One region of the Anaerocolumna sp. AGMB13020 genome, then DNA from elsewhere that is predicted to be linked to it. Evidence: riboswitches for the same ligand, from Rfam matches in the RefSeq annotation. Region 1 holds a riboswitch; the other holds the start of a gene.
The links. A riboswitch is a leader RNA that binds a small molecule or an ion and turns the genes downstream of it on or off. The one in region 1 is predicted to bind cyclic di-GMP.

Region 1 (9,714 bases):
GTAAAAAAGAAGGAACTCTCGACAGACAGAAAAGGGAAATAGGCTGGAAGATATATACCAACTATCTCTCCGTTGATAAAGGCAGTAACATTGTTATTGAGGATACCTATGACAGCGGACAGCACCTTCTCGAAGACTCTTTTATAGTAACAAAGTATAAATTGGATGCTTCGGGAAATACCGTAAAGGATGGTATTGCCCTGATTAAAGATACCGACTATACTCTGGAACCTTATGAGAATGGACTGGGTTTTAAGGTTACTATAACAAAGAATCCTCAAGATCCTTATGTTATTGAGTATAAAACGAAGATTGACGGACTTTCAAAAGCAAACTACAACAATAAGGCTACTGTAATAAAAGGCGCCTCATCTGCATCTTATGAAGCAAAGGTTTCATATCCTGATTATAATAATTTTGTTGAGAAAGCAGCAACAGATGTAGATTCTAATATGAAGGTATACCCGGATGATGAAATCAATTGGAAAGTGGCATTGAATAAGAGTCTTTCGGAAGTGCAGAATGCAATCTTCACTGATGTGATAAGCAGTGGCCATGTATACTTAAATGACAGCCTTAAAGTATATAAGATTACGAATATAAATACCGGAACGAGAGAAATTGTCGATCCTGCCTCCGGTGAATATACCTTAATCAGTGTTGCAGGCAGCAATGCAGGAGAATGGAACTTAACGGTTATCTTTAGCAGTACGATAACCTCCAAATATGAGATAGAATATAAGACGGTGGTAACCGCTAAAACCGGAGTAATCAAAAATTCTGCGAAACTGACAGGAACTGGAGTATCAAAGACCAGCAGTGCCAATAATGGTTCCGGCTTTTCAGTTACTCAAACAGCCTTTGGTACAGGTGGAGGTACCACCAATAAAGGAAAAATAACCATTAATAAAAGGGATAAGGATACGGGAGCTCTCATAACCTCCTCAAATGCTGAATTTGAGCTTTATTATTACCTGAATGGTACAAAGACGGTTATCAGCGGCAGCAGCCAGCAGACGACAAACGGCATCCTTGTTTATCAGGGACTATCCTACAGAACCTATTATTTAAGAGAACTGACACCCCCCGGAGGTTATTATTCAAACAATACAGAATATGAAATAACGGTTAACTCCACAAATAAAAGCGTAGTAAAAGACATTATTAATGAGGCCAAAAAGGGTATCAAGGTAGTCAAGGTAGATTTGGACCAAAGCAGCAAGAAACTGGTAGGAGCCAAATTCAAACTTGTAAAAATTGAGTCTGACAGTACAGAAACTGTTATAGATGAAAAAGCAACCAATACAAATGGAGAGCTGTTGTTTAACGGGCTGGAGTATGGAAATTACAAGTTAATAGAAACAGCGGCACCAAACGGTTATCAGCTGCCCCTGGAGGTGGAATCTGAAGTTATTGAAATCCAATCTGAAACTGTGAATCCTTTGGTCTTTACAATCAGGAACGAAAGCAAGAAGTCCTTAAAGGTAATAAAAGAGGATAAGGATACGGACTCAAAGAAATTATCCGGAGCTGTATTCAAGCTTTATGATTCTGGGAATCAGCAGATTGGTGATACCTACTCCAGTGACAGCAATGGAATAGTGGTGATTTTCGGACTTATAAACGGTATCTACAAATTGGTAGAAATAACGGCACCGGAGGGTTATCAGCTGCCCCCGGATACAGAAACTACAATAGTAATTGACGCTGCAGTTGATCAATCCTCTGATGGCAGCTTAGATAATATCATAACCAAGGTTATTAAAAACGAGAGTAAAAAGTCATTAAAAATAGTTAAAGAAGATAAAGAAAATAGTTCTAAGAAATTATTCGGAGCTGTATTCAAGCTCTATGATTCTGCGAACCAGCAAATTGGCGATACCTACTCCAGTGACAGCAATGGAATAGTATCGATTCCCGGTCTGGTAAATGGCACTTACAAGTTAGTAGAAATAACTGCGCCGGAGGGCTATCAGCTGCCCCAGAATACAGAGACTGCAATCATAATAAATGCAGCAGAAGATTTATCTTCCGATGACAGCCTGGACAATATAATAACCAAAGTTATCAAAAATGCATCTCTAAAGACAATTAAAATTATCAAAGTTGATTCGGAGGAACCTGACAAGACACTTCAAGGGGCAGAATTCAAACTTTATGATGCAGATAATGTACTTATAGGTACGTATACGACAGACAGCAAGGGTGAGATTATAATATCAGGACTGAAGGTCGGCAGCTACAGACTGGTAGAAACCAAAGCACCGGAAGGTTATAAACTCCCGGACAATCCGGTTACCTTCATTGAGATAACCCATGATACAGATTACGACACGATACTGCCTTCCATTGGTAATGAAGTCTACCGTTCCATTAAGGTTATCAAGGTTGATGCAGAAGAGGAAGGAATTGTACTAAAAAATGCGGAATTTGAGTTATGGAAAGACGGTAAAAAGGTAGCGGATAACATTAAGACGGATGACAATGGGATTGCGGTCATTCCCAATTTGCTGCTTGGTGATTATAAACTGATAGAGATCAAGGCACCAGAAGGGTATATAACACCAACTGCCAATGAAACGGATATAGAGATAAAGGTTGGTTCGCCTTTGCAGATAACAGTAACGGTAGAAAATGATATCCTCAGAACGTTGATTATTCGCAAGCTGGACAGAAGTGATAAGACAAAATTATTGGAAGGAGCAGAGTTCACAGTAACAGCTCCGGATGGTACCATAGAAATCCTTAAGACCGGAAATGATGGAACAGCAGTTCTTACGGGGCTTAAGTTCGGAGAGTATCTGGTGAAGGAAACGAAAGCTCCTCAGGGGTATATATTGGATACCAGGACAAATACAGTAAGAATAGACAATACCAGTATTGTATTTACAATTGAGGTGGAAAACCAGCTATACATACCCGATATTATTATAACGCCCGGACAGCCAGGCACACCAACGCCAACACCGACGCCAATCCCTACACCGACACCGAGTGTGACACCGGTGCCTACCAAGACGCCGACGCCTACGGTTAATCCCGAGCCAACACCAACCAAGGAGCCAATTATTGAGCTTACGCCGGAAAACACACCAAAAGGTGGAAAGATACCAGTACCTGATGGTGGTAAACCTTCTATAACAAAGAAACCTGACAACGGTAAAGCTACCGTTGATAAAGATGGAAATTGGAGTTATATACCGGATAAGGACTTTACAGGAAAAGACGATTTTACAATAGTAATAAAACATCCTGACGGAACGGAAGAGGAAGTGCTCATAGAAATTGATGTAAATGAAGTTCCCAAAGGCGGTGTTACGGGAGATTCTGAAGCGGAAGACCCGGAAGGAGTTAAGGTGCCTAAGACGGGAGAAGAGTTTCCTATGGGGCTGTTACCTATTGCATTAATAGGTATTGCAGCCGGTGGTATCGCATTTATTAGAGTTAAGAAAAAAGAAGATATTGAATAAAAATCAAAAATAGAAAGAAGCAATGCCACTGATTGAAGCAATAATAGGATGCTGGGTCAGTGGCATTGCTTTTATAAAAAAAGTTAGAAAGATAAAACATCCTGTATATCTGTGTAGTAAAAGGAAATATAAATCTAGTCAAATTTACTATACCAAATTATAACAGCCTGTGTTATAATGTAGTCATAAAATATACGTCATATTTCTACAAAATATTTTTTTGAAACTTGTAGATGCTCGGTGCTTTCCACCGATAAAGGCAAAACCAGCGAAAGCTGGTGACGCAAAGCTAGAGGGCCTTAACTTATGCAGAGCATAAGCTGGCAGCCAGTTACCGAAAGGGGAGTTTTTTGTGTATAATTTTTTAAGAAAAAGTGTATTGTTTCTATTAATAGCAGTATTTTTAATAAGTACAGCAGGATATTCTATTACTGCAAAGGCAGCGGATTCTTTTCTTGACAAGAGTGAATTAGAAAAAGGAATCGTAACAGTAAACTACCAAATAGATGCCAAGGCTCTTGCAAAAGTAAGAGTAACAAAAAAAGACACGCAATACATATATGATCTGAAAGATGGAATGAGGCTTCCTCTTCAATCAGGAAACGGAAGCTATAGAGTTGAAATTCTTCTTCATGTTGAAGGAAACAAATATCGTAAGGCAGCCGAAGAAACGGTAGAATACAATACGGATAACGGTAAATCAATTTATCTTCAGAGTAACACCGTGGTTTATTGGCAGTCGGATATGAAGGCAGTTGCAAAAGCAGAGAAACTAACGGAGAATGCCAAAACGGATTCAGAAAAAGTACTGGCAATCTATAATTACATCGTTAAGAATGTCAAGTATGACACGAAGAAAGCCCGTACCGTAGAAGCTGGTTATATTCCTTCTGTAAATGATATATTTAAAACCAATCTCGGAATCTGCTATGACTATTCCGTTTTGTTCGCCTCTATGTTAAGAAGCATAGGAGTACCCGTTAAAGTACTTATGGGATCATCCTCTGATGTAACGGAGTATCATTCCTGGAATCAGGTATATTTAAGTGATAAGAAGTCCTGGATCCTTGTAGATACGACACTCGATGCCGGAAAGACAGCAAAAAGCATCAGCACCCTTTCTAAAGATGCTGGACATTATTCAGCCGACAGACAATACTAACTGGTATTGATTTAAAAAGTTTGTTCTTTCTTCCTATAACAATATATTGAAAAAGAGTACTGCGGATAAATTACCCCTATTTGCAGATACTCTTTTTTATTGGAAAAAAATATCTGCATAAATTGTTGAAAAAATTAAAAAAAATCTAAAAAAATACCTTGCATTATTGATTTTACTATAGTATAATTAGTACTGTTGTGACATTGATAGCGTAGAAACGTGAGGTTGCTACATACATATGTAGGTTTTCCGTGGAGCGAATGTCAAGTTATGAAACTGGCGACAAGTCACTGTACAAATTAAGATTCTGCGATTCCGAGCAGATTCGTGTGAGTTACCCTTAAGGGATCGGCTTCCTAGCTTTGGTGAGCCTTTTAAGGACCTTATGAACGGGACACACACGGCCAAGTGTACAGTCACCGCTTGTCGTACTGCAATTAAGTGCGAAAAGGAGGCGACTTTTTTTATGGCAAGTCAAGTAATGAGGATTACATTGAAAGCGTATGATCATCAGTTAATCGATCAGTCAGCTGCGAAAATCATCGAGACTGTAAAAAAGACAGGATCAAAGGTGAGTGGACCCGTACCCCTACCTACTAAGAAGGAAGTAGTAACAATTCTTAGAGCGGTACACAAATACAAGGATTCAAGAGAGCAGTTCGAGCAGAGAACTCACAAGAGATTAATCGATATCATCACACCTACACAGAAAACGGTAGATTCTTTATCAAGATTAGAAATGCCCGCCGGTGTGTACATCGACATCAAGATGAAAACAAAGTAATCAAACAACAGAAGTAATGAAAATCCTTTAGGGTTTATATATAGGGAAGGGTTCACAGGAATCCGCACCAAGGTAGACCATCTAGGATGATTGCACGCAGTACAATGCACATGTTGCAGCTGTTACATGGTGTAATCCGCTGTAGATTAAACAGGAGGTGCAAGAAATGAAAAAAGCAATATTAGCTACAAAAGTCGGAATGACTCAGATTTTCAATGAAAACGGAAGCCTTATTCCCGTTACTGTATTACAGGCAGGACCTTGCGTTGTAACACAGGTTAAAACAATTGAAAATGACGGATATGCAGCTGTTCAGGTTGGATACGGCGACATCCGTGAAGTATTAGTAAACAAGCCTAGAAAAGGACACTTTGCAAAAGCAGGTGTTGCAAACAAAAAACATCTTAAAGAGTTCAAGTTTGAGAATGCTGCTGATTATACAGTAGGACAAGAAATCAAAGCTGACATCTTCGCAGAAGGTGACAAGATTGATGCTACTGCTAAATCAAAAGGTAAGGGATTCCAAGGCGCAATTAAGAGATATGGTCAGTCCAGAGGACCTATGGCTCACGGTTCCAAATTCCACAGACATGCCGGTTCCAACGGTGCTGCTACAACACCCGGACGTGTATTCAAGGGTAAGCACATGCCTGGACATATGGGTCATGTAAAAGTAACAGTTCAGAATTTGGAAATTGTTAAAATTGATGCTGACAAGAACATTATTTTAGTAAAAGGTGCCGTACCCGGACCTAAGAAATCTTTAGTAATGTTAAAGAATACCGTAAAGGCAAACTAGAAGCTTTGAGAAAGGAGGACGACACAGATGGCAAACGTATCTGTTTATAATATGGAAGGCAAAGAAGTTGGTTCTATCGAACTTAACGATGCAGTCTTCGGAGTAGAAGTTAACGATCATTTAGTTCATATGGCAGTTGTTCAGCAGCTGGCTAATAAACGTCAGGGTACACAGAGCGCCAAAACCCGTGCAGAAGTAAGCGGTGGCGGAAGAAAACCTTGGAGACAGAAGGGAACCGGTCATGCAAGACAGGGTTCAACAAGATCACCTCAGTGGAAGGGCGGCGGTATCGTATTCGCTCCCAAGCCCAGAGATTATTCCTTCAAAATGAACAAGAAAGAGAAGCAGCTTGCTCTTAAATCTGCTTTAACTTCCAGAGTAGAAGAGAAGAAAATCGTAGTATTAGATGAATTAACATTCAGCGGAATCAAGACCAAAGAATTCGTTAAGGTTCTTGATAACTTAAAGGTAAATAAAGCACTGGTAGTTCTTGGCGAAAAGGATGAGAAAGTAGTTCTCTCTGCAAGAAATATCCCCACTGTGCTTACAGCAATTCCTGGAACTATCAATGTATATGATATCTTAAAGTATGATACACTGGTACTCACCAAGGATGCGGTGGCAAAAATCGAGGAGGTGTACGCATAATGGCTGATTTAAAATTTTATGATGTGATTTTAAAACCGATCATAACGGAAAAGAGCATGAACTCTATGTCCGAAAAGAAATACACTTTCTCTGTAGCTCCCAGCGCTACAAAGAACCAGATAAAAGAAGCGGTTGAGAAAATGTTCGCAGGAACAAAGGTTGTTAGTGTCAACACTATGAACCTTGACGGAAAGAACCGCAGACGTGGAAATACTTCCGGTAAGACATCAAAGGTTAAGAAGGCTATCGTTCAGTTAACTGCTGACAGCCCTGAAATCGAGATTTTCTCCGGACTGTAAGAAACAAAGTAACAGATTATGGTGTTTATTCGCCGATAACAGAATAAAATAAATGCTCGAAAGGAGTGCAAAAGATGGGAATTAAAAAGTTTAACCCATATACACCTTCCAGAAGACATATGACCTCATCTGATTTTTCAGAAATCACCACATCTACACCTGAGAAATCTTTAGTTGTTTCCTTAAACAAAAATGCAGGTCGTAACAATCAGGGAAAAATTACAGTAAGACATCAGGGCGGCGGCTCTAGAAAAAAATATAGATTAGTGGATTTTAAGAGAAGAAAAGACGGAGTACCTGCAAAGGTCCTGACAATCGAATATGATCCTAACAGAACAGCAAACATTGCATTGATCTGCTATGCTGACGGTGAGAAATCCTATATCCTTGCTCCTAACGGATTACAGGTTGGAACCACACTGATGAATGGTGAGACAGCAGAGATCAAAGTAGGAAACTGCTTACCACTTCAGAATATTCCTGTTGGTACACAGATTCACAACATTGAATTATATCCCGGTAAAGGCGGCCAGTTAGTTCGTTCAGCAGGTAACTCTGCACAGTTAATGGCGAAAGAAGGCAAATATGCAACACTTCGTCTTCCCTCCGGTGAAATGAGATTAGTTCCTATCATCTGCCGTGCAACCATCGGACAGGTAGGTAACATTGATCATGAGTTAATTAACATCGGTAAAGCGGGACGTAAACGTCATATGGGTATCAGACCTACAGTCCGCGGTTCCGTAATGAATCCTAACGACCATCCTCACGGTGGTGGTGAAGGTAGAACTGGTATTGGTCGTCCGGGTCCTGTTACGCCTTGGGGTAAACCTGCTCTTGGCTTAAAGACCAGAAAGAACAATAAACAGTCTAACAAGATGATTGTAAGAAGAAGAGATGGTAAAACTGTTAAATAAATAAGGAGGTTAAACCTATGGCTCGTTCATTAAAAAAAGGACCCTTCGCTGATGAGCATTTACTGAAAAAAGTTGATGCAGTGATTAAAACAGGCGATAAATCTGTAATTAAGACATGGTCACGTCGTTCTACGATTTTCCCTCAGATGCTTGGACTCACCATTGCTGTACATGATGGTAGAAGACATGTGCCTGTATATGTTACAGAAGATATGGTTGGCCACAAGTTAGGTGAATTTGTTGCAACCAGAACTTATAGAGGACACGGAAAAGACGAAAAGAAATCAAAGAGATAAAGTAACTTTGAATTGAAAGGAGGTTTCATCCATGGCGAAAGGACATAGATCCCAGATAAAGAGAGAAAGAAATGAGAAGAAGGATACAAGACCGAGAGCAAAGGTTTCTTATGCAAGAGTATCTGTTCAGAAAGCTTGTTTCGTTTTAGACGCCATTCGCGGTAAAGATGTTGAATCAGCTCTTGGTATTTTAGCTTATAATCCCAGATATGCTTCAACTGTAATAGATAAAGTTTTAAAATCAGCAATTGCTAACGCAGAGAATAATAACAATATGGATGTGAGCAAGTTATATATACAGGAGTGCTACGCTAACCAGGCTCCTACAATGAAAAGAATCAGACCTAGGGCACAGGGAAGAGCTTACAGAATCTTAAAGAGATTAAGCCACATCACTGTTGTGCTAAATGAAAGATAAGGAGGGCAATAATGGGACAGAAAGTTAATCCTCATGGTTTAAGAGTCGGAGTTATTCATGACTGGGATTCAAGATGGTATGCAGAAGCTGACTTTGCAGATAACTTAGTAGAAGACTACAATATCAGAACATACCTGAAAAAGAAATTATACAGTGCGGGTATTTCAAAAATTGAAATCGAGCGTGCTTCTGACCGTTTAAAGGTTATTATCTTTACAGCTAAACCCGGTGTGGTTATCGGTAAAGGCGGACAGGAAATCGAGAAATTAAAGATTGAAATCCAGAAGTTCACAACGAAGAAATTGATGGTTGATATCAAAGAAATCAAAAAACCGGATGTAAATGCTCAGTTAGTAGCTGAAAACATTGCTGCTCAGCTTGAGAACCGTATATCTTTCAGAAGAGCAATGAAAACAACTATGGCAAGAACCATGAGAGCAGGCGCTAAGGGTATTAAAGCCGCTGTTGCTGGTCGTCTTGGCGGTGCTGATATGGCTCGTACAGAATTCTACAGTGAAGGAACTATTCCGTTACAGACATTACGTGCGGATATTGATTATGGATTTGCAGAAGCAGACACCACTTTTGGTAAATTAGGCGTTAAAGTATGGATTTATCAAGGTGAAGTACTTCCCACAAAGGCAAAAAAGGAAGGGAGCGATAAATAATGTTAATGCCAAAAAGAGTAAAACGCCGTAAACAGTTCCGTGGCTCCATGGCAGGAAAGGCAACTAGAGGTAATACTATCTCTAACGGCGAATTTGGTCTGGTATCATTAGAACCAGCTTGGATAAAATCAAACCAAATCGAAGCAGCCCGTATCGCGATGACACGTTACATCAAGCGTGGCGGTAAAGTTTGGATTAAAATATTCCCCGATAAGCCAGTAACAACTAAACCTGCTGAAACTCGAATGGGTTC
Region 2 (9,714 bases), 400 kb from region 1:
GCTTTTCTGGCTGTCTATAGGAACAGTTCCAAGGGCTTTACCTTCCTGAGAATATAGTAAAAGAGTATTGGATTTCCACATATCGGAGAGCACAAGGGTGCCGTCTTTTAGCACCTGCATTTTTTCTATATAGGGATAAAAGGTTTGGTCGTCACCTGTGTAAGCTGGTTCTGTCAGGTAGGTCAATGGTATTTCTGCAGAGGTTAAACCGTTATCGCTGGATTTGTAAAGCTTGCAGCTAGAAGGATCGTTGTTATAATTAGTTAAGGCAGCATATAGATTCCCATCTTCACCGATACATAATGTATTTAGAGTATACCCTTTTAAATCCTTACTATTTAACCAACCGGCTTCCCCGGTCTCCCAGGTCTGATCAGCTTTTAAAATGTAGCGCTTGTAGCTTGACTTCTCGGTATCATAGGAATAAGTTTCAAATTGTTTCTCCTTATTTCGAACTACCCTCGTAGGGGTTTCGGAGGAAGGCATTTCAGGTAAAGCAACAGGGTACTCAATATATCTGCCTTTTTCTTCTTCTGTGGTTGCATCGGCTGATTTCTTAATTGTCTTGTTGTCCTCCTGTTTTGTACTGCTGCAGCCATAAAGAGAGGAGACGGCAAGGACTAGCAGGAGGAGGTAAGCGAGTAATTTCTTCTTCATTTTCATATACCTTTCTTTCTATAAAAGCTGAATATAAAAATCTGTTTTTATTCAACCTTATAAATTATCCGTTTCACAGACAGGATAGCAGGCAAATCTCTAAATAATCTTTAAAATAAAAACACTGTTAAAATAATACCCTGTAAGCCGGTAATGGTAATACCGATTTACAGGGCTTTGTTGTAAGGTCAATAAGGGGGAAAGAGGGGAACTAGAAAGGAAGGGAGAGAAGAAAGGTAGCACCGCCTCCCGGGGTATCGTTAAGGGTCAGCGCACCATCCTGCATTTCTGCAAGCTCCTTTGCAATGCTCAGTCCCAGTCCGTAATGGCTTTTATCCTGTCTTGAGCTGTCACCTCGATAGAAACGTAAGAATACCTCTTTTTTCTTACCCTCCGGTATACCGCTGCCATGATCTTCGATTTCTATAAATAGCCTTTTTTTCTTCGTATAGGCTCTGATAATAACAGTGTCACCTTCTCTGGAATAAGCGGCAGCATTATCGATAAGAACGGCCAGAATCTGCATTATCCGTTCTTTGTCACCCTGGATTCCGGGAAGCATTTCATCTTCCAGCAACAGCTTCAGTTCCATGGATTTTTCTTTCAGAAAAGGGTAGAAGAGGTCATAGGTTTCTATTAACAGGGTATCCATATCCAGAAGTTCCCTCTTTAACTGCCAGTGTTTGGCATCTGATGCGGCAAGTAACAGCATGTCTTCTATCAAACCTGCCATACGGCTGCATTCCTTATCTATATTGCCCAGATAGTGGGGAGAATTCTCTTCATCGATTCTGGCGGCTGAGAGACTGGCGCGAATAACCGCAAGTGGTGATTTCAGCTCATGAGAGGCAGCAGCTATGAATTCTGTCTGTTGCCGTCTGCTCTCTTCCACGGGTTTTAAGGACTTGCCTACGATCCAATAACTAACGAGGAATAAGGCACCGATACCAAGAACATCCGTGAGGATAAGAAATATTATTTGCCCTGGATTAAGAAAGGCGGAGATATCCAGTGGCTGAAGCAGAACCAGACTTCGAACCCCCTTTCCAACGGGTACTACAAATACAGCACCCAGATAACGTTCTCTGGAATTTCCTTTTATTTCATAGGTCCTGCTTTCCACTTCGCTTAAAGACACGGGTCTTGAAGCGGTATCTATTGTATCCTCCTCCGCAGCTTTTTTCAGCTTCTGTATGAGGATATTTCGGTCAGTAAGCGGAGCAAAAGCGCCATGAAATAAAAGAGGAATTCCATTATCCTCTATATGTATGATAAAATGATTTTTCGTTTCCAGCTGAGACAGCCATAGGTGGCTGAAGCTGTTGTCCATCTGTACATTTTTGGATACAGTGGAAAAGTTGCTCCGAAAATTAAAGTACTTATCCTTTATTAACTGCTGATTATTATTCAGCATGACAAAGAGTAGAGTGGCCGTCAGAATAAATCCTGTTGAAGTCGTATAGAGTAATATCAGCTTCTTTTTCAATGAATTAAGCATGGGTTTGATACTCCAATCGGTAGCCGATTCCATGGACGGTCTTTATGGAAACAGTGGTGTCCAATGCTTTTAATCGCCTTCTAAGGAAATAGATGTAATTATCTAAGTTACCTTCTTCAACGAAATCATTTAAGCCCCAGACCCGGTTAAGAATCTGCTCTCGGGTTAGGATATTATCTTTATTGAGCAGCATAAATTCAAGGAGTGCACCTTCTCTTTTGGACAAGGAAAGCTTCTTCTCGCCCTTTGCCGCTACATAGGTGGAGGCGTCTAAACTCAGATCGCCACAGGTAAGACACTGGGAATTTTCAATTTTTCTGGGTCGTCTTAAGAGCGCACGTATTCTTGCCATCAATTCGTCCATGGCAAAAGGCTTCACCAGATAATCATCAGCACCTCCGTCAAGGCCATCAATCCGGTCATTGATACCATTCATAGCAGTAACCATGATAACAGGAGTAGTAATCCCCTGTTCTCGCAGATCATTTAGCAGTGAAAGGCCATCTCTGCCCGGAAGCATTCTGTCCAGTACAATAACATCATGGGTAAATTTCTCTATATAATACATAGCATCAGCGCCGCTATTGCAGATATCCGTCTGGTAGCATTCTTTTTTCAGATGAACTTCAATAGCCTTACAGAGCTCGGCATCGTCTTCTATTAATAAAATTCTCATAAAACAAAAACTCCTTTCGTTGCTTTTAATTACCTGTAAAGCGGAATATTGTAAAATAGAAAGTTTAATAGTACATATTCCACCAATATTCCTCTTTCTTTAAATGGTAGATATAATTAACCTTATATTAGCATAAACTGGGGGAGATGAAAAGGAAGATTAGGGTATAATTGCTTTTGGTGACTACGAATAACCTTATAATAATAGCTGCTATTTAAGGGTAATCTAATAGTGCCTGATGGAATTAAATGCACGATACGAAACCTTGGCAGGTATTGAATTCCTGTTGATGCTCCGGATACAAAACTTCCTGAAACCATCGAAAATGTATTGTCCAAAAACATTTGATAGAGTAAAATAGAAAAGAAAGGCATGTAACTTTTGGAAGAATAAAATAAGTTGAGTATAGTTAAATGTTCAGCTTATATCTCATACAGAAAGGAGAATGAACTGGCTTAAGCCGGTTCTATAGTAAGATGAAAGATTACAGAAACGAATATGAAAAATGGCTGGGAATATCCACTTTAGATGCAGATTTAAAAGAAGAACTTAACAGTATCAAAGATAAAGAGGAGGATATCAAGGACCGTTTCTACTGTGATTTATCCTTTGGTACCGCTGGTCTTAGAGGAATACTTGGGGCAGGTACCAATCGTATGAACCGCTACGTTGTAGGAAGAGCAACAAAAGCACTGGGTAAAGTTATTAAGAAACAAGGAGAAGAATTTGCAAAAAAGGGTGTTGCAATTGCACATGACTGCCGTATAATGTCCCCTGAGTTTGCTGAAATGTGTGCCCTGATATTTAACAGCATGGGAATCAAGGTGTACCTGTTCGATTCCTTAAGACCTACTCCGGAATTATCCTACGCAGTCCGTTATTACGGTTGTGCGGCAGGGATTAATATTACCGCGAGCCATAATCCTAAAATATATAACGGCTATAAAGTATATTGGGAAGAGGGTTCCCAGATAAAGTCCGGTATAGCCAATCAGATACTGGAAGAAATCGGTAAGATGGATTTGTTTGAAGAAACACAACTTCCTGCAAAAGAAGAAGCTATAAAAGCGGGCTTGTTAAATATTATTAATAAAGAAGTGGATGAGAGCTTTTACGAGAAGACCATGTCCATCTCCCTAAGAAAAGAAGAGGTGGATAAGAATATTGGTATCGTCTATACTCCCTTAAACGGTGCCGGTAACATTCCTGTCCGTACAGTCCTGGACAGAATGGGGTACACTAACGTTCATGTAGTAAAAGAACAGGAACTGCCCGATGGTACCTTCCCGACCATAGATTATCCCAATCCGGAAGATCATGCAGCCTTTGCCTTAAGCGAGAAACTGGCTCTTTCTGTTGGGGCGGACGTATTAATCGCTACGGATCCTGACTGTGACAGGCTTGCAGTTGAAGTGGTTCACAAGGGAGCAATCGAAGCCTTAAACGGAAACCAGGTAGGGGTCCTTATCATCAACTATATTTTGACCTCCAGGAAGGAGAAAGGAACGCTTCCTGCCAATGCAGCAATGGTTAAATCCATTGTAACCGGAGAAATGGGAAGTGCCATAGCAGAGGCATATGGCGTGAAGATGTTTAACGTACTTACTGGCTTTAAGAATATCTGCGCACTGGCAAATGACTGGGATAGTACGAAGGAATATACTTACGTATTTGGATATGAAGAAAGTATCGGTTATAACATCGGCAGCTACCTAAGAGACAAAGACGGTGTGGCAGCAACCCTGATTCTTGCAGAGATGGCAGGTTACTATAAACGCCAGGGAAAAACTTTAATCGATGTATTAAACGAATTGTATAAAGAATATGGTTATTACCGTGAAAATACCATTTCTATTGTCCTGGAAGGTATTGAAGGACAGGAAAGAATCAAGCGAATGATGGTAGAATACCGTAAGAAGAATGCAGGTTCTATTGGAAGCTCCAAGCTGGTACAGGTAACGGACTATGAACTCTCAGAAGCTACCAATGTACTTACAGGTGAGAAGACATCCATTGAAACAGAGAAGACAGATGCTGTCCAGTTTAAGTTTGAGGATGGCTGCTGGTATACTTTAAGGCCCTCTGGTACAGAACCAAAGATTAAACTATATATCTATACGAAATCAGATACGCTTGAAAAGTCAGAGAGTAAATTAAAAGAGATCGAAACAGCCGTACTGGGTGTATTACACAGTATAAAATAATAGAAAGAACTGGACTGCAGGATATGAATATTCTGCAGTTCAGTTCTTTTCCGGGCACAGATTGCTGGAATCATGACGATTGATTTCAGAAGCTCCCAGGTTTCTTTGTTGGACTATAGTTAGAGATAGGAAAGGAATTACAATGCAGGGATATAATTGTATCATGGTATTTAGCACAGACAGTAAGGAACTGTTGTTTTGCAAGAGGAAAAAAGACCCTTATAAGGGATTATATAATCTGGTTGGAGGCAAGATCGAACCAGGAGAAGAAGGAATGACAGCTGCCTACCGAGAGTTACTGGAGGAAACGGGTATAAGTGACAATGACATCGAACTTTCCCATATGATGGACTTTACTTATTATAACCAGAATTGTTATGTTGAAGTTTATGCCGGTACCCTGAAGCGGGATGTTGAGTTACGAGAAGAGGCGAATCCTCTTGTATGGCTTGGAATTACGGAGAATTATTTTGACCTGTCCCGTTTTGCAGGAGAAGGGAATATAGGGCATATGTTAGAACAGGTGCTGCTTTATGGAAGGGGAGACAAATAGAAAGGGAAAGGGGTTCCGCAAATAGGCAGAAAGCAGAGAAAAAAGAAAGGAATATATTAGAAAAGAAAAAGAAAGGAAATACTTGATATTTGTATTAATTTGGGTATAATGGAGTTATATGGTAATTATTTACCCTATTATGTCATTAAATTCTGATAAAACAGCATGAAAAAGGCAAATCCTTCGAAAGGTGGAGACGCAAAGCCACGGGCCTAAGACTTTTGTTATGGCAGCCGGGTTACCATGATTACAATCCATGGCCTTGCTATGGATTTTTTTGTATATTCATCATGGGACTACTTTCATGAAAATCTGCAAAGGAGAAATTGTATGGAGAAATTTAGTGTTACAGTATCAGGAAATTCCCTAAAAATCGTATTGGATGGTAAATTCGGAGACGAAGATATTGCAGCTTTTGGTGCTGCATACCAGCAGGCAGTAAGTAAAATAAATCCTGCCCAGGTGAATCTGGAGCTGGATGCAAGAAACATGGGTGTTATTACACCGGATAAACAAGAGAAATTAAAGGGCTTCTTTGTCCTTTATAAGCAGACAGGTTTTAAAAAGGTTACACTTCGAATGGAAGACAGTGCTATACTTGCTATGCAGGTTAGAAGACTTGCAAAAGAGGCAGGTATTGCGGATTTTGAAATTATATAAGCTTTCAAAGCAGTTGAACTGTAGTTTTTTCCGGGAAAATGAAAATCCCGGAAGGAACTTAGTTCAACTTATATTTTTTTAAAGAAGTCTGAATAGGACATATCACACGCAGCTTTGTGCCAGAGGCCCAAACTTTGCATATGGGGAGAAAGGTATGGTATTAATATGGTTAAATTTAGACTTAGAGAGCTGGCAGTCAGCCATGGTAAGAAGGTAGTTGAAAACGAAGTTTATCTGGAGCATTTTCGTAAACGAGGAAAAGAAGTAGAACATTTCTTAAAAGATGTAATCGGCAGGGATAAAAGGTATATGTTTGAAGATGAGAGCGGCAGCACCTTAACCCTTTCGCTGGAGGCAGCTCATGAATTACTTGAAAAGACAGGCCTGACTGGTGCTGATATTGATATGATAATTCTATCCAGCCAGCTGCCGGAGTACACTGCCCCTCCTACTTCAATAAAAATACATGCAGCCATTGGCGGTAAAAAGGAATGCATCTGTTATGATGTGAATTCCAATTGCTGTGGCATGGCACTGGCCTTAGAGCAGGCAGCAAAATATATGGCACTGACGCCCCATGTAAACAGAACCCTTCTTGTCGGCTGTGATTATATTAATATGATGATAAACGAAGAGGAAGAGAATCTGTACGGACATTATGGAGACGCAGCCTGCGCTGTAATCCTTGAAAAGACAGAGGAGGACTGTGGTCTGGTAGATTCTGTTTGTACTGTCAAATCAGAGGGAGTGGATGTGGCTTTATTTCCTGGCTGCGGCTTCTCAAATATCTTCCATGTGGAAAATAAAGCAGACATGCTCATTGATTTTACACCGCCTACGGAGGATGTACCGGAATCTGCCATTGAATCCATTCAGACTCTTCTTGACAGAAACGGTTTAACGAAAGATGATATCAGAATGTTCTGCTTTTCGCAGTATGCACTTATAAATATAAGAAAGATCAGAGAACTTATGGATATAAAAGAGGAGAACAGCCTATACATAGGATATGAGTATGGTTATACCGGTACCAGCAGCCCATTTATCACTCTGTATGAGTCCATGGAACGAGGGATGGTAAAACGGGGAGATTATATTATTATCTGGACGATTGGCTGCGGATCCCAAAATATCGGTCTGTTATGTAAACTATAAGGAGCCAAATGTTTGGAGAGTTGCGAGACGACGTTGATAATATATAGGTTCAAGTGCTAAAAGTTTTGTTATTAAAGTACTGACCTTTTACCGTTCAAATGATATTTAAGGTGCGAAAGCACACAAGAGGGACACGGGTAATGCAATCTGATAAAAATGTGCGAACACACAGAGGGGAGAAAATATGTATATTACAAGGACTTTAGCGGAAGTAATGGAGGATAAATGTCTTCGATATAACGAAAGAGAAGCGTTGGTATTTCCAGCAAGGGAAGTAACTTATACATTTTCAGATTTACATAGGCTTACCAATCAGTATGCAAAAGGTCTGTTGTCATTGGGTGTAAAAAAAGGTGATCACCTGGCGGTGCTTTCATTAAATTCGCCGGAATGGGTAATCCTTGAATTGGCTGCCGCTAAAATTGGGGCTGTCTTAGTATGCTTAAATACAGCCAGCACGAAATCAGAGCTTCTTTTTGCACTTAAGCAATCAGAAAGCTCGCTTTTTTTTCTAACCAAGGGTTTCAAAGGGGTAAGCTTTATAGAAAGCTTAATGGAAATATGTCCTGAGCTGAAAGAAGCTCTACCCGGTAAGCTGTTCAGTGAGAATCTGCCCTGCCTTAAGACAGTGGTAGTGCTGGATGATACGGTGCTGCCGGGTACATATCTGCTGTCCGAAATGCTTGAGTTTGGCAAGGGAATAGAGGATGATTTATTGCTGAAAGCGCAGAGCAAGGTAAAGACCCATGACCCCCTTAATATATTTTATACCTCTGGAACCACAGGTAATTCCAAGGGTGTGGTACTCAGCCACTTTGTAACCGTTAATAATGCCATAGTCTCCGGGGAGAGGATGGAATATGATGAGGATGACAGGGTTTTGCTCAGCCTGCCCTTGTTTCATGTAATTGGTTTTGTGTTAAGTACACTTGCAGGTTTCTTTTATGGCGCGTCCATTGTTATGCTGGAACGGTTTGAAACCAAAAAGGTGTTAAGTGTAATATCGGAGCATAGCTGTACGGTCTTCAACGGAGTCCCCTCCATGTTCCAGTTCCTGCTAAACAATGACTTAAGCCAGTATGATCTCACAAGTCTTTCAAAGGGCTTTATTGCAGGTGCCTGCTGTAGCAGGGAGCTGATGCTGAAGATCATTGAGGAACTTGGAATTGATACCATCGCCAATCTCTATGGTCAGACAGAAGCTATTGGGATTACACAGATGGCAGCAGAAGATGATTTGGAGAACAGACTTCAAACCATTGGAAAGCCCCTGCCAGGTGTGAATATTAGAATAGCTGATATTACAACCGGAAAAGATGTTAAACCGGGGGAACAGGGAGAGCTACTGGTAAAATCAATGTATATCATGAATGGTTATTTTCATAATCCGGAAGTTACCGATAAAACCATTGATAAAGGAGGCTGGCTGCATACAGGAGATCTTGTGAGTAGGAACCCGGAAGGTTACATCACCATTGAAGGACGCATCAAGGACATTATTATCCGGGGAGGTGAGAATATTTCTCCGGCTGAGATCGAAGGTGTCTTAAAGCGTTCTCCGAAGATATTCGATGCAGCAGTGGTATCTGTTCCGGATAAACTGCTGGGAGAAGAAATCTGTGCCTTTATCGTTACTGCAGACGGGTGCACTATGGAGCCTGAGGAAGTAAAGGCCTTTGCTGCACAGAATATGGCTAAGTTTAAGGTGCCCAAATATGTAAAGTTCATTGCGGCACTGCCAGCCACCTCCAGCGGAAAGGTGAAAAAAGCAGTTTTAAGAGAGCAGATAAAAAAGGAATTTGAGGAAATCTATCAGGAGGCAGCAGTTGCCAGAGTATAGTATAAGGTAGCCATCACCTTATTAGAATTGTTTCAAAAAAAAGCTTGTTGATGAATGTTAATTCCATTTCATTAGCAAGCTTTTATTTGGTTATACGCTGCCTTGATTGTGGAATAAAAATTGTATGATAAAACCATTGACAAATAGAAAAGGATAAATTAAAATAGTCCCATTATGAAATCATATAATTCATATTAAATTAATATGATATGAAAGATGGTTATTTGCAAGGATGCAAAAAGCTTTAACAGGCAGATGCATAGCGTCTGCTTATTTTTGTGCCAGCCAGGCCTTTTGTTCTGGTGTAGCCGGCAGGTACAGATTAACTGGTGGGGAAGAGAGAGGTCGAAACGATGAACATGGATGTACTGAGGGAATATGCTCCCCTGTATCTGGAGGCAGCAGGGCTTACGGTAAGAATCGCACTAATAGGTATTGCCGGAGCTATTGCAGTAGGTTTCCTTTGCAGTC

Region 2: linked by a shared signal. The riboswitch ahead of R2R35_RS16165 (hypothetical protein) and the one ahead of R2R35_RS14385 (transglutaminase-like domain-containing protein) in region 1 are both predicted to bind cyclic di-GMP.

The regions. Positions count from the first base shown of each region.
Region 1 covers NZ_CP136910.1:3,496,104-3,505,817, forward strand. The annotation lists gene R2R35_RS14380 (SpaA isopeptide-forming pilin-related protein) at 1-3,470, shown strand, start outside; cyclic di-GMP riboswitch class I at 3,719-3,809, shown strand; gene R2R35_RS14385 (transglutaminase-like domain-containing protein) at 3,823-4,632, shown strand; gene rpsJ (30S ribosomal protein S10) at 5,099-5,416, shown strand; gene rplC (50S ribosomal protein L3) at 5,583-6,215, shown strand; gene rplD (50S ribosomal protein L4) at 6,243-6,863, shown strand; gene rplW (50S ribosomal protein L23) at 6,863-7,162, shown strand; gene rplB (50S ribosomal protein L2) at 7,237-8,079, shown strand; gene rpsS (30S ribosomal protein S19) at 8,097-8,375, shown strand; gene rplV (50S ribosomal protein L22) at 8,407-8,793, shown strand; gene rpsC (30S ribosomal protein S3) at 8,805-9,461, shown strand; gene rplP (50S ribosomal protein L16) at 9,461-9,714, shown strand, end outside.
Region 2 covers NZ_CP136910.1:3,901,097-3,910,810, forward strand. The annotation lists gene R2R35_RS16140 (ABC transporter substrate-binding protein) at 1-657, opposite strand, end outside; gene R2R35_RS16145 (sensor histidine kinase) at 869-2,155, opposite strand; gene R2R35_RS16150 (response regulator transcription factor) at 2,148-2,831, opposite strand; gene R2R35_RS16155 (phospho-sugar mutase) at 3,308-5,035, shown strand; gene R2R35_RS16160 (NUDIX hydrolase) at 5,178-5,588, shown strand; cyclic di-GMP riboswitch class I at 5,752-5,834, shown strand; gene R2R35_RS16165 (hypothetical protein) at 5,919-6,248, shown strand; gene R2R35_RS16170 (3-oxoacyl-[acyl-carrier-protein] synthase III C-terminal domain-containing protein) at 6,414-7,403, shown strand; gene R2R35_RS16175 (AMP-binding protein) at 7,588-9,243, shown strand; gene R2R35_RS16180 (amino acid ABC transporter permease) at 9,597-9,714, shown strand, end outside.